DNA from 4 places in the Streptomyces sp. SID14515 genome. Region 1 is predicted to be linked to each of the others. Evidence: riboswitches for the same ligand, from Rfam matches in the RefSeq annotation. Region 1 holds a riboswitch; each other region holds the start of a gene.
What was found. A riboswitch is a leader RNA that binds a small molecule or an ion and turns the genes downstream of it on or off. The one in region 1 is predicted to bind cyclic di-AMP.
Positions count from the first base shown of each region.

Region 2: linked by a shared signal. The riboswitch ahead of G3I54_RS03305 (LysM peptidoglycan-binding domain-containing M23 family metallopeptidase) and the one ahead of G3I54_RS08465 (C40 family peptidase) in region 1 are both predicted to bind cyclic di-AMP.
Region 3: linked by a shared signal. The riboswitch ahead of G3I54_RS11185 (M23 family metallopeptidase) and the one ahead of G3I54_RS08465 (C40 family peptidase) in region 1 are both predicted to bind cyclic di-AMP.
Region 4: linked by a shared signal. The riboswitch ahead of G3I54_RS03830 (transglycosylase SLT domain-containing protein) and the one ahead of G3I54_RS08465 (C40 family peptidase) in region 1 are both predicted to bind cyclic di-AMP.

Region 1 covers NZ_JAAGMH010000043.1:23,107-26,295, reverse strand. Annotated here, with positions in the region: gene pcrA (DNA helicase PcrA) at 1-844, opposite strand, end outside; cyclic di-AMP (ydaO/yuaA leader) riboswitch at 1,102-1,267, shown strand; gene G3I54_RS08465 (C40 family peptidase) at 1,266-2,459, shown strand; gene G3I54_RS08460 (hypothetical protein) at 2,521-2,874, opposite strand; gene G3I54_RS08455 (NlpC/P60 family protein) at 3,078-3,189, shown strand, end outside.
Region 2 covers NZ_JAAGMH010000019.1:29,730-32,918, reverse strand. Annotated here, with positions in the region: gene G3I54_RS03310 (SGNH/GDSL hydrolase family protein) at 1-284, opposite strand, end outside; gene G3I54_RS03305 (LysM peptidoglycan-binding domain-containing M23 family metallopeptidase) at 446-1,402, opposite strand; cyclic di-AMP (ydaO/yuaA leader) riboswitch at 1,406-1,566, opposite strand; gene G3I54_RS03300 (tyrosine-protein phosphatase) at 2,010-2,822, shown strand; gene G3I54_RS38835 (DUF6126 family protein) at 2,842-3,015, opposite strand; gene G3I54_RS03295 (XRE family transcriptional regulator) at 3,080-3,189, opposite strand, start outside.
Region 3 covers NZ_JAAGMH010000059.1:47,428-50,616, reverse strand. Annotated here, with positions in the region: gene G3I54_RS11190 (aldo/keto reductase) at 1-26, opposite strand, end outside; gene G3I54_RS11185 (M23 family metallopeptidase) at 313-1,347, opposite strand; cyclic di-AMP (ydaO/yuaA leader) riboswitch at 1,359-1,511, opposite strand; gene G3I54_RS11180 (PP2C family protein-serine/threonine phosphatase) at 1,722-2,945, opposite strand; gene G3I54_RS11175 (MerR family transcriptional regulator) at 3,083-3,189, opposite strand, start outside.
Region 4 covers NZ_JAAGMH010000021.1:57,914-61,102, reverse strand. Annotated here, with positions in the region: gene G3I54_RS03835 (GMC oxidoreductase) at 1-854, opposite strand, end outside; gene G3I54_RS03830 (transglycosylase SLT domain-containing protein) at 1,011-1,844, opposite strand; cyclic di-AMP (ydaO/yuaA leader) riboswitch at 1,850-2,037, opposite strand; gene G3I54_RS03825 (FAD-dependent oxidoreductase) at 2,489-3,189, shown strand, end outside.

The DNA of each region.
Region 1 (3,189 bases):
CGTCGACGAGGACGTGGCGGAAGCGGCGGCGGTAGTGCTCGGCGACGTCCGGGAAGGCCTGGAGGAGGTGGACCGTCGTCATGATGATGTCGTCGAAGTCCAGGGCGTTGGCCTCGCGCAGGCGGGCCTGGTAGAGCGCGTACGCCTGGGCGAGGGTCTTCTCGAACCCGTCCGCCGCCTGTCCGGCGAAGGTCTCCTCGTCGATGAGCTCGTTCTTGAGGTTGGAGACCTTGGCGGTGAAGGACTTCGGCGGATAGCGCTTGGGGTCCAGGTCGAGGTCACGGCAGACCAGGGCCATCAGGCGCTTGGAGTCGGCGGCGTCGTAGATCGAGAACGACGAGGTGAAGCCGAGCTTCTTCGACTCGCGGCGCAGGATGCGGACGCACGCGCTGTGGAAGGTCATGACCCACATGGCGTTGGCGCGCGGGCCCACCAGCTGCTCGACGCGCTCCTTCATCTCGCCCGCGGCCTTGTTGGTGAAGGTGATCGCGAGGATCTGCCCGGGGTGCGTGCCGCGCTCGGCCAGCAGATGGGCGATGCGGTGGGTGAGCACCCGGGTCTTGCCGGAGCCGGCCCCGGCGACGATGAGCAGCGGGGATCCGGCGTGCACGACGGCGGCGCGCTGCTCGGTGTTCAGCCCGTCGAGCAGCGCGGCGGAGTCGATCACCGGGCGCGGGTGACCGTCCCGGTAGTACCCGTCCCGGGGAGGCGGGGGCGCGTCGTAGACGCCCTCGAAGAGTCCCTCCGGCACCGCTTCGGGCGCGTGGTCCTCGGGGGGCGGCGGGGGGCCGTCCTCCGCGGGCTGGAGGCCGGTCAGGAAACTGTCGTCAAAGAGGCTGCTCATCGCCTACTGAGTCTAGGCGGCCGGACTGACAACCTTCCGCCGAAGCCGGGAAGCGACGGTTTCGGCTCTACGCACGGAGAGCGGACGTCGACGTTCCGTGAAGGAGTGCCCGGTCGGAGGGGGTGCGGAGCCCTCGATCCGAAAAGGTCACGAAAATGTATCGGGCATATCGCTCATCGTGCTTCCCAGCGGTGCCACGGGTTGGCTAGCGTGCTCGGTCAGGTGATCCGTACCTCCCTGAGGCGAACCGCGCCTAACGGACACCTCTGCCGAATCCGTCCTGCCCTCCAGGCAGTTCGGAACCGGGGACCCACACGCAGAACCGGGGTGAATCGGTCCGTGACCTCGATCCGGACCGTAGGACAGCCTTCCGTTCCGTCCGAACCCGACAGCTAACCCGGTAGGCGGTCCACGGAAGGAGATGCCGGTCTTGGCATCGCATCGCAAGCCGCGCACGAAGGTGCGCACCACCACTCCCGCCGTCGGGCTGACGACGGCCGCGCTGGCCTCCGTGACGTTGCTCTCCACGCAGAGCGCCACGGCCGCGCCCGCGGAGCCGAAGCCCGCCATCGAGGAAGTGCAGAAGAAGGTCGACGCCCTGTACCGGCAGGCGGGCACCGCGACCCAGGAGTACAACCGGGCCAAGGCCGCCTCCGCCACGCAGCAGAAGAAGGTCGACACGCTGCTCTCCGACGTGGCGAAGCGGACCGAGAAGATCAACGAGGCGCGCCGGGCGCTGGGCTCCTACGCGGCGGCGCAGTACCGCAGCGGCGGCATCGCGCCCACGGCGACGTTCTTCCTGGCGGACGACCCGCAGGGGTACTTCGACCAGAGCCGGCTGATGGACCGGGCGACGGAGCGGCAGCAGAAGGCCGTCACCGATTTCCGTACGCAGCAGGCCTCGGCGGCGAAGAAGCGCGCGGAGGCGGTGAAGAGCCTGGAGACCCTCACCGAGACGCAGGCCACGCTCGCCTCCAGCAAGAAGGACGTGCAGACCAAGCTCACCGAGGCCCGTGGGCTGCTGTCCCGGCTGACCGCCGAGGAGAAGGCGCGGCTGGCGGAGCTGGAGCGCAAGAAGGAGGCCGAGGCCAAGGAGAAGGCGGCGAAGCTGGCCGCCCGGCAGGCCGCCGAGGCGAAGGAGAAGGCCGAGGCGGAGGAGAAGGCCCGCGAGGAGGCCGCGAAGGAGTCGGGCGGTTCGGGCACGGGCTCCGGTTCCGGTACGGGCACGGGTTCGGGCTCCGGATCCGGTACGGGCAGCGGTTACGCCGCCAAGGCGGAGAAGGTGCTGGACTTCGCCCGCGCCCAGATCGGGAAGCCGTACGTCTGGGGCGCGTCGGGCCCCTCCTCGTACGACTGCTCGGGGCTGACGCAGGCGGCGTGGCGGGAGGCGGGCGTGACCCTGCCGCGGACCACCTGGGATCAGGTGAAGGTCGGGACCCGGGTCGCCACGTCCGACCTGCGGCCGGGGGACCTGGTCTTCTTCTACGACGACATCAGCCATGTCGGCATCTACAAGGGCGACGGCATGATGATCCACGCCCCGAAGCCGGGTGCGAACGTGCGCGAGGAGTCGATCTACTACATGCCGATCTACGGGAGCGTCCGCCCGGCGTAGTACGGGTACGGGCCGGGGGGCGGCTCTTCGGCGGCCGCCCCCGGAAGGCCGTGGTCCGGCCTCAGGTCCAGACGGTGGCGATGAAGATGTTGGCGACCGTCAGCCCGCCGACCGCCCCGAACGCGCCCTCGTCGACCGTCTCGTCGTCCCGCTTGACGTAGACCAGGGCGAGGATCACGACCAGCAGCGCCAGCTTGATGCCGATCTTGACGTTGTTCACGGTCTGGTCGTCGGCCTGGTTGAGGCCGACGAGGGCGATGCCGGTGACGAGCATGGTCAGCGCACCGTGGAGCATGGCCGGGCCGAAGCGGGCGGTGCCCTCACCCATGGCCTTCATCTGCGTCAGGAAGCCGCCCAGCAGGGAGGCGATGCCGATGATGTGCAGGGCGACGAAGACATTGATGAGTACGTCCATGGCTCCGGAGCCTAGCCATGGCCAAAGTTTTACCTTTCAGTGAGGCAAGCCTTCATTGATCGCTTCGATCATCAGCGATCGGCGAAACGTCACATCAGGGCAATAGCTGTCATGGTGACCCTTTTCCGCGCACCCGGATTAGCGTCCTTCACGGACCCGCCGGTATCCCCCGGCGGTCGGCCGACAGGAAGGATGCCGCCCCCGTGGCAGCGCACCGCAGGTCAGCTCACCGAAAACCCAAGCAGCGCCCGTTCACCGGCCCTGCTGCCCGCACCGCCGCCACCCTGGCGCTCGCCGGGGCCGCCACCGCCGTCT
Region 2 (3,189 bases), on a different contig from region 1:
GCCAGCTCCTTGGCGCGGGGGATCTGCTCCTCGACGATCTGGTCGAGGAGACGTCCTCGTACGGCGAGATTGGCGTAGCGGAAGTCCCCGTGCGGGGAGTCCTCGGGGCCGGCCTCCGCGTCGGGGGCCGGGAGCCGGTCGGCGAGGAGGACCGCGAAGCGGTCCGCCCAGCCTACGAAGGTCCCGTCGGGGCCGGGGTCGCCGACGCCCTCGGTGAAACTGTCGCCAATCGCCGCGTACGACCCGATGATGTGCTGCTGGTTGTTTCTCGAATCGTCTGCCACAAGCACTTATCCTGCATCGTTCGATGTGACCTACGCGACCGTAATACGGGGTTGACGGGTGGTGAGATAGACCACCCGGTCAGGTTTTGGTAAAGCCGGAATAAAGAGAGGGGCGGTGCGCCGCCGCGCACCGCCCCTCGGATACTTCTCGTCGCGCTCGGTCAGACGGAGACGCCGTGCTGACGCAGGTACGCGATCGGGTCGACGTCCGAGCCGTAGCTCGGGCCGGTGCGGACCTCGAAGTGCAGGTGCGGGCCGGTGGAGTTGCCGGTGGAGCCGGAGAGGCCGATCTGCTGGCCGCCGGTGACGGTCTGGCCGACGGAGACGTTCAGCGAGGACTGGTGGGCGTACTGGGAGTACATGCCGTCCTCGTGCTGGATGACGACCTCGTTGCCGTACGAGCCGCTGTTGCCGGCCGAGACGACGGTGCCCGGGCCGATGGCCAGGACGGGGGTGCCGGAGGCGGCCTGGAAGTCCGATCCGGTGTGGTAGCCGCTGGACCAGCTGGCGCCCGAAGCGCGGTACTGGGTGGTGACGTTGGCGCTGGCCAGCGGGGCCGACCAGCCGGAGCCGGTGGCCTCGGAGGAGCCGGTCTGCGCGGAGTCGCCGGAGCCCTCGGAGTCGTCGGCGGAGATGGTGTCGCCCTTCGGGGCTTCCTTCGGCGCGGCCTTCGGGGCCGGAGCGGCCTTCTTCGGGGCGGCCTCGGGAGCGGCGGACTTCTCGGCCGGGGCGGAGCCCTTGGCGCCGAGGGTCAGCTTCATGCCCGGGTGGATCAGGCTGGGGTTCTCGCCGACGGTGGAGCGGTTGTCCTGGTACAGCTTCTCCCACCCGCCCTTGAGCTGGTGCTCGGCCGCGATCTTCGACAGGTAGTCGCCGGAGACGACGGAGTACGTCTTCGGGGCGGTCTTCGACGCGGCGGGGGCGGCCGACGGGGCGGTGTGCGCGGCGGCGACCGAGGCGGCGGCGGGCTTCGCGGCCGGAGCGGCCTGGTCGGCGGCGCTCGCGACGGTGGCGCCGATGAGCGGCAGGGCGAGTGCGGCGCCGCCGGTCCCCGCGACGAGGACGCCGCGGGAGATCGGGCCGGACTTCGGACGACGGTGCTTACCCTTTGCGGGCATGGGGAAGTTCCTCTCCGGCGCCTGCGAGGTGAGCTGTCGGGTTCGGGCTGGAGATGCCCGGTCGCGTTGCGGCGACTTCACCCCGAGCCGGTCCGGATCACTCCGGATCGGCGGCTTACCTGGTTCCCCCGCTCCTGCCACACGTGAGTGGGTGGGTGCGAATTCCGGGCGGCGGCAGGATTAGGCGGTCCGTCCGGATTGCGGCGACCGTAAACCGGTCAGGACGAGCGGAACAAGCCATCGGTTGCGCGCCGGAATCATCGATTCGATATCGCCCCGGATTTCCCGTCACACTCCGTGGATTACGGATCTTGGATTTCCGTACGGGCAACGGGAATACCCCCGGGCGCGCTCGCCACGGTCCGTCACGGATATGATCCCGCTCACCTCCGGAATCCCATCTCCCCCATTAGCGGGGCATGTTCTGCGAAATACACCAATACGGACATGCCGCCGAGAGTGCTCCTGACGCCGGGTCAGCCCGGCCTCGACGGCACCCCGCGACGGGGTGGCGACCGTGATGATTTTCTGTCGAATCGATGTCGTATCGTCACGGGAGCGCCCTCGCCGGCGAGCCGCGCCGACGCCAGAGATCCCAGGAGCCACCGTGACGCAGCAGGTGCCGCAGGTCCCGCCGACAGAGACCGTGCTGACCGGAGTCCGCAACTTCCGCGACGTGGGCGGGCTCCCCACCACGGACGGGCGGCGCACCGCCTTCGGGCGGCTCTACCGCAGCGGCCACCTGGCGCACGCCACCGCCGAGGACGCGGCCTTCCTCGGCGGGCTCGGACTGCACACGGTCTTCGACTTCCGCCACTCCGCCGACCACCGCCTCGACGGTTACGACATCGAGCTGCCCGGTGTCCGCAATGTCAGCATTCCGCTCTCGGACCCGGCCGACGGCGCGGAGTTCTGGCGGCTGGTGGGCGACGGGAACATCGAGCAGCTGCGCTCGGTCCTCGCCAACGGCAAGGGCGTCGACCGCATGATCCGGATGTACCGCGCGACGATCGAGGACCGCACCGCCGAGCACAGCCGGGTGCTGCACGCGCTGGCCGAGGACAGCGTCCCGGCCCTGATGCACTGCGCGGCGGGCAAGGACCGGGCCGGCCTCTCGATCGCGGTCGCCCTGCTGGCGGTCGGCGTGGAGGTGGAGGCGATCGAGGAGGACTACCTCAAGTCCAACGACCTCCACCGCCGCTACAACGTGAAGCGCTCCGACGCGTCCGACGCGGGCATGTCGCCCGAGGTGATGGAGCTGCTGGACCCGCTCTTCGGGGCGCGGCCCGCCTATCTCGCGGCGGCCTTCGCGACCATCGAGGAGAACTGGGGCACGACGGACCGCTACCTGGCCGAGGGGCTGAAGATCTCCGCCGACACCCGGGAGCGGCTGCGCGAGCGCCTGCTCGACCAGGACTGACCCGTCCGCCGGCGGGCCGTCACTTGCTCCCGGCCACCACGAAGAGCAGGTAGAGGAAGGCCGCGATGACATGGCCCGCCACCAGATAGGCGAAGAGCCGGATGATGACGCCGCGCGGCATCCGCTTCTCCTGCGGGTCCTCGTTCGCGCGACGTCCGGGGCCCAGCGGGTCGTAGTGTTCGGAATCGGACATGACGGTCCTCTCTGTCGGCCTCGCGGCCGGTGGAGCGAAGGATGGAGCCGGCGGGGACGGCCGGTCAGCGCGCGTGGAGGGCGTTGCCGAGGCAGAGCTCGGCGGCGGGACTCTGCAGCAGGGTGTGGACGAAGAGCAGCTCAGCACCGCCGCGGTCGACGGCCGCGATCCGGT
Region 3 (3,189 bases), on a different contig from region 1:
GTGCCGAGAGTGCGCGCAGAAGTCATGTGAGGGTTCAACGGGCCGGGGCGGCGGAGGTATTCCGCCGGATGGTGTTCCACGGGGTGGCGTTCCACCGGATGGCGCACCACGGGGGCGCACGTCACCGCCGCGCGGGCCCCGACCGGGCCCGGCCGCCCCCGGACAGACCGGCAGCCCTGACGTCGGGGGGGGGTGTGCGTCAGGGCTGCCGGGGTTTCGGGGCGGGGTGGCGACGAAGGGACGTACGTCGTCAGCCGGAGGGCCGGGGACGCGGACCGGACGGCCCGGGCCCCGGACCGAAATGCCGGGGTCTCAGACCGAGAGGCCCTTGCTGTTCAGCCAGGCCATCGGGTCCATCGCCGAACCGCCCGCCGTGCGGACCTCCATGTGGAGGTGGACACCGGTCACGTTGCCGGTGGCGCCCATGCGGCCGATGGTCTCGCCGGTGGTGACCTTCTGGCCGACCGAGACGTCGATCGAGGACTGGTGCGCGTACCAGATCTCCGTGCCGTCATCGAGCTGGAGCACCGTGCGGTAGCCGTACGAACCGGCCCAGCCGGCCGACGTGATCGTGCCGCCGTGCACGGCCTTGATCGGCGTACCGGCCGACCCGGCGAAGTCCAGACCGGTGTGCTGGCCCGAGGACCACAGGGCGCCGGACTGACCGTAGGTCGAGGTGATCGTGTACGAGGAGGTGGGCAGGGAGAAGCTGGCGGCGAGCTTCGCGAGACGCTCGGCCTCCTTCTTCTTCGCGGCCGCTTCCTCCTCGGCCTTCTTCTTCGCGGCGGCCTCGGCCTCGGCCTGGTCCTGCTGCTTCTTGGCCTCCTGCGCCGCCTTCTCGGCCGCGGCCTTCTCGGCGGCGGCCTTGGCCTCGGCGTCGGCGCTGGCCTGCTGCTGCTCGGCCTGCTGGAGGATCCGGGCGCGCAGGGCCTCGCCCGCGTCGGCGGTGCCCTCCTCGGCCTCGGCGGTGGTGAGGCCGGCGGTGGTGAGCGGCGCGGCCGCGGCGACCGGGGCGGGCTCGGCGTCGTCCGACATGAAGGACCCGACGCCGGGAAGGGACTTGGCGTCGGGGAGGTTGTCCGCGATCGAATCGGGAAGAGAGATGGAGACCGGCGCCTTGTCCTGCGCGGTGGCCATGCCGCCCGCACCGACGGCCGCTATGACGCCGACCCCGAGGACGGTGGAGCTACGGGCCAGACCACGCTGCTTGGCTACGCGGTGCCTGCCGCGCACGGGACGGATGGACTCCTCGGTGGGATTCCACTCCTCCCAGGACCGCTCCGCGTCACCGAAGGTGTCGGCACTGAAGGGTGACGGGACCTCAGGGGCAGGCTTGTTGGACGCCACGTGGGCGCACTCCTTTCCTTCCTTCTCGCCTACCGGGTTAGCTGACGGGTTCGGAGCAGGAAGGTCTCCTACGGGCCCCTCCGTCTCTCACGAGACGCAGGCGTCCGATTCACCCCATGTAGGTGGTTCCCCGGTTCCCTTGCGGAATTCGGCGCTCGCGCGCGGTGCCGTCTCTGACGACGACTGGGACGACCGCGCTGCGTTATCGAACGTTAATAGACACCCGGGCCCGATTCCAAGCTGTTCCTGTTGATCATTAACGGACGCGGTGGGGATGTACGGGTCACAAGCGGGCGGAATCGGGCGACTTGACCGCGACTCAGCCACACTCCTTTTTCTGACGTTGTGTCAAATGTTATGCGGAGCGGTGTCCTTCAGTTACGCACCGTGTCATCGCCCCGGCCCACGATCTTCACCGTCGTCCGGCGCACGGGCTGCCCCTCCGCCGGCCGGCCGACCGCGATCAGCGCCATGTCGTCCGTGGTCCGCCCCCCGGTGTGCAGCCGTACGTCGTCGGTCAGCGCCGACAACAGCTCCTCGGGGCCCGGGAAGATCCGGCCGCGCAGCCGGGCCGCCGGATCGTAGAAGACCCCGTTCGCGTCCCTGGCCTCCGACAGACCGTCCGTGAAGGCGAGCAGCGTCGCCCCGGCGGGCATCTCCCACTCGTCGGCCCGGTCCGGCCACACCCCCAGGTCCATCCCCAGCGGCAGCGCGGGCACCGAGGGCGCCAGCACCTCCAGGGCGCCGTCCGCGTGCAGCAGGATCGGCTCCGGGTGACCGCGGTTCACGATGCGCAGCGAGGCCGCGCCGGGCGGGATCTCGGCCAGTACGGCGGTGATGAACCCCTCCATGGCGTCCAGCCCGTACCGCCGCGTCCCCTCCCGGGCCAGCGCCCGCTCCAGCCGCTGCGCCACACCCTCCAGCGAGAGCTCCTGCTCGGCGGCCTCCCGGAACGCCCCGATGATCACCGCCACCGCCTCGACGGCGCCCAGCCCCTTGCCGCGCACGTCGCCGACCACCACGCGTACGCCGTACGGGGTGTCCGCGACGGCGAACAGGTCGCCGCCCACGAACTCGTCCGCCTGTGCCGCCTCGTACCGCGCGGCCACCTGGAGCCCGCCGATCCGCTCGGCCGGCGTCGGCAGCACGGCCCGCATGGCGGTCTCGGCGATCACCCGGGCCGAGGCCAGCTGCTCGTTGCTGCGCCGTACGACCCCGTTGATGACGAGGGCGAGCACCGAGGCGGTGAGCACGGTGATCATCTCGATGACGGGGACCACCTGGGTGGACGTCCCGTCGGAGAGCCGCATCGCGATGACGGAGAGGATCGCCGCGATGCCGGTGCGGATCGTCCGGGACAGCGAGAAGAACGGCGCGGCGATCAGCGGGGCCGCCACGAACAGCGGGACGGCGGTGAAGTTGGGCGGGGCCAGCGAGTCGAACAGCAGCCCGCCGACGATCAGCAGGGCGGGCAGCATCCGGACGAACCGGCGTGACCCCCGGCTGCCGGGCGTCACGTTGCTCTCCGGGGACCCGAACACCGCACGGCCCACGGCGTCCATGCTCCCCGCCGTGCCGCTGCGCCGTCTCTCGGCCATCCCCACCTGTGCACTCCTGCCCGGTCCACCCACGGCTGCGGACGGTACCGCGCCCCGTCCAGGCTTCCCGGAGCCGCGCCGAGCGGCGACTCCGCATCGGCCGAATAGGGGGAAGCGAACGGAGTCCCGGCCCGTGGTCAGTCGGAGAGCCGGTGTTCCGCGTAGACCGTCAGTGCGTCCCGTACGAAGGCGGCGGTGCCGTCCCCGTAGCGATCGTAGTTCTTTCCGAAGCGGGGATCGGCGA
Region 4 (3,189 bases), on a different contig from region 1:
CGGCCGGTGGCCCTGATCCGGTCGATGTAGGTCTTCTGGAGCGACTTCTTGCCGTAGTTGTTGCCGTAGAGGATCTCCGCGTCCAGGGCCGACTTCGGTACGGTTCCGGCCGCCTCCTGCTTCATGTAGTCCCAGTCGTACACGGCGGGCACGAAGAGGAACGGGAAGCCGGAGCGCTGCGCGTGTTTTCGGCCGACCCGGGCGTACTGGTAGCAGTCGACGGTGTCGAACCAGGCGGGATCGATGGTGGTGACGCCGAGCCCGCTGTTGGCGCGCGGGTAGTAGGTGCTGTACATCTCCTCGGCGTTCACCGTCGGGAGGATGGCGCCGAAGTTCTCCCGGCGCGGGGTGACGGCCATGCCGCCGTTGACCAGGGATCCACCCCCGACGCCGCGGCCCTGGTAGACCGTGATGCCGCCGAACTCCTCGGCGTCCAGGATGCCGGTGTAGCGGTTGACGTCCTTGTCGATGGGGAAGCCGAGGAAGTTGCTCAGCGGCTGCTTGGTCCGGGTCCGCAGCCAGAAGGAGCGGTCGTCCGGTTTGGTGGTGTTGGCGAAGATCTTTCCGTCCGCGCCCGGGGTGTCCCAGGCCATGCCCATCTCGACCATGTGGACGTCCGTGCCGGCCTGGGCGAGCCGGAGGGCGGCGACGGAGCCGCCGTATCCGGTGCCGATGACCAGGACGGGCACATGGGCCCCGGAGCCGATCGGCGCTGCTGCCGCCCGTGCGCTCGCCCAGGCCGGTGCGGTGGTCCCGGCAAGCGCCGCGACCCCCAGAAGAGAACCTGTTCCAGTGATGAATCTTCGACGCGAGACGCCCTTGGTCCCGCCATCCTGCTTGGTAGTGTCACTCATGTGACATCCCTCACTCTCGACAGAGTGCAACAGGTTCTACTGTCGATCGCGTGGTAAGTCACTAGAAACTTGGGGGTAACTTCACGGCGCCGTCCGGCATGACGGAGGGGCCCCGGACCATGCAGTCCGGGGCCCCTCGGGTTCGGGCGCGGAGGATCAGTAGGCGCCGAAGACGTTGTCGATCGAGCCGTAGCGGTCCGCGGCGTAGTTGCACGCGGCCGTGATGTTGGCGACCGGGTCATAGCTGTCGGTCGAGGTGCCGGGCACGTGGTAGGCCTGGAAGGTCGGGTCGATGACCTGGAGCAGGCCCTTGGACGGGGTGCCCTTGACCGCGTTGGAGTCCCAGTTGTTGATCGCGGCGGGGTTGCCCGAGGACTCGCGCATGATGTTGCGGTGGATGCCCTCGTAGGTGCCGGGGATGCCGTGCTCGGCCATGACCGCGAGCGATTCCTTGATCCAGCCGTCGAGGTCATCGGTGTATGCGACGGCCTTCTCGGCGGCCGGAGCGGCCTTCGCCACCGGGGCGATGTTCGTACGCTCCGAACGGTCGGCACGGTCCGCCGACGCACCGCGCGCGGTGGCGGCGGAAGCCTTGGAGGACTTGGCGTCCGACGGGGCGGCGGCCTTGTTTCCGAGCGTCAGCTTGATACCCGGGTGAATAAGGTCGGGATTCTCTCCGACGATCTTCCGGTTGCCTTCGTACAGCTTCTGCCAGCCGCCGCTGACGGAATGCTCTCGGGCGATCTTGGAAAGCGTTTCGCCGGCCACCACGGAATGCTGGGCGGGCGCGGCCTTCACGGCGGAATTCGCCTGGGCGACCACCGCGGCGGGGGCCACGGCCTGCGGTGCGGCGGTGGGGGCGGGGGCCGCGAAGGCGCTGGTGGCGCCGATCACGGGGAGCGCGAGAACGGCTCCGCCGGTGGTCACGGCGGCGAGGCCACGACGCAGCGAGGTGGACTGGGGACGGCGGTGCTTACCCTGTGCGGGCATGGGGGATTTCCTCTCCGGCGCCTGCGAGGTGAGCTGTCGGGTTCAGACGGGAGATGTCTGGCCGCACGATCGTGCGACTTCACCCCAAGCCGTTCCGGTTACGGTTCGGCGACTTACCTGGGTCCCCCGCTCCTGCCGTACGTGAGTGGGTTTCGGATTCCCGGACGGCGGCAGGATTCGGCGTTCCATCCGGATTGACGGTGACCGTAGGCGAGAAACGCGGGACAGAACAAGCCCCGCATTCCGGATTCCCTTTTCCACGCAAGATCGAATGGCGGAATTCCCGGATCGGCCCGCACCGTCACGGCGTCAACTTTCTTCGCACAGAAGGGAACCGATGCCTCCGGTTCTGCGTCCGCGCCCTCGGACGTGACGCTCACCACTCGCTCGCGGTGATGGCGAAAACAGGCCCAGGCAAATGCATCAAAAGGCCTGGAAATCCCTTTACGGATAGACGGAGCAAAAGAACCAAATCGACCATATGGGCATAACGAAACGGGCCAATCGGACACTCTGGGTGGGGGTGACCGAAGGGCCCGCGGGGCGATCGCTTACGGTGTGGGGTGGAGACTAGTAAGCCAACCCTTACCTCCGACGTACGCTGTACCTGCCCGCGTTCGCCCGCCCCGAAGGATCACCACGCCATGACACGCCCCGTCCGCGTCGCCATTGTCGGAGCCGGCCCCGCCGGTATCTATGCTGCGGACGCGCTGCTCAAATCCGAGGTCTGCCAGGACCCGGGGGTCTCGATCGACCTCTTCGAGCGCATGCCCGCGCCCTTCGGCCTGATCCGTTACGGCGTGGCCCCCGACCACCCGCGCATCAAGGGCATCGTCAAGGCCCTGCACCAGGTGCTGGACAAGCCCCAGATCCGGCTCTTCGGCAACGTCAGCTACCCGCACGACATCGGCCTGGACGACCTGCGGTCGTTCTACGACGCGGTGATCTTCTCCACCGGCGCCGAGGCCGACCGGGCGCTCGACATCCCCGGCATCCAGCTGGACGGTTCCTACGGCGCCGCCGAGTTCGTCTCCTGGTACGACGGGCACCCCGAGGTCCCGCGCACCTGGCCGCTGACCGCGGAGAAGGTCGCGGTGCTCGGCGTCGGGAACGTGGCCCTGGACGTGGCCCGTGTCCTGGCCAAGACGGCGGACGAGCTGCTGCCCACCGAGATCCCGGACAACGTGTACCAGGGCCTCAAGCAGAACAAGGCGCTGGAGGTGCATGTGTTCGGGCGGCGTGGCCCCGCACAGGCCAAGTTCAGCCCGATGGAGCTGCGGGAGCTGGACCACTCCCCCAACATCGAGGTCATCGTCAACCCCGAGGACATCGAGTACGACGAGGG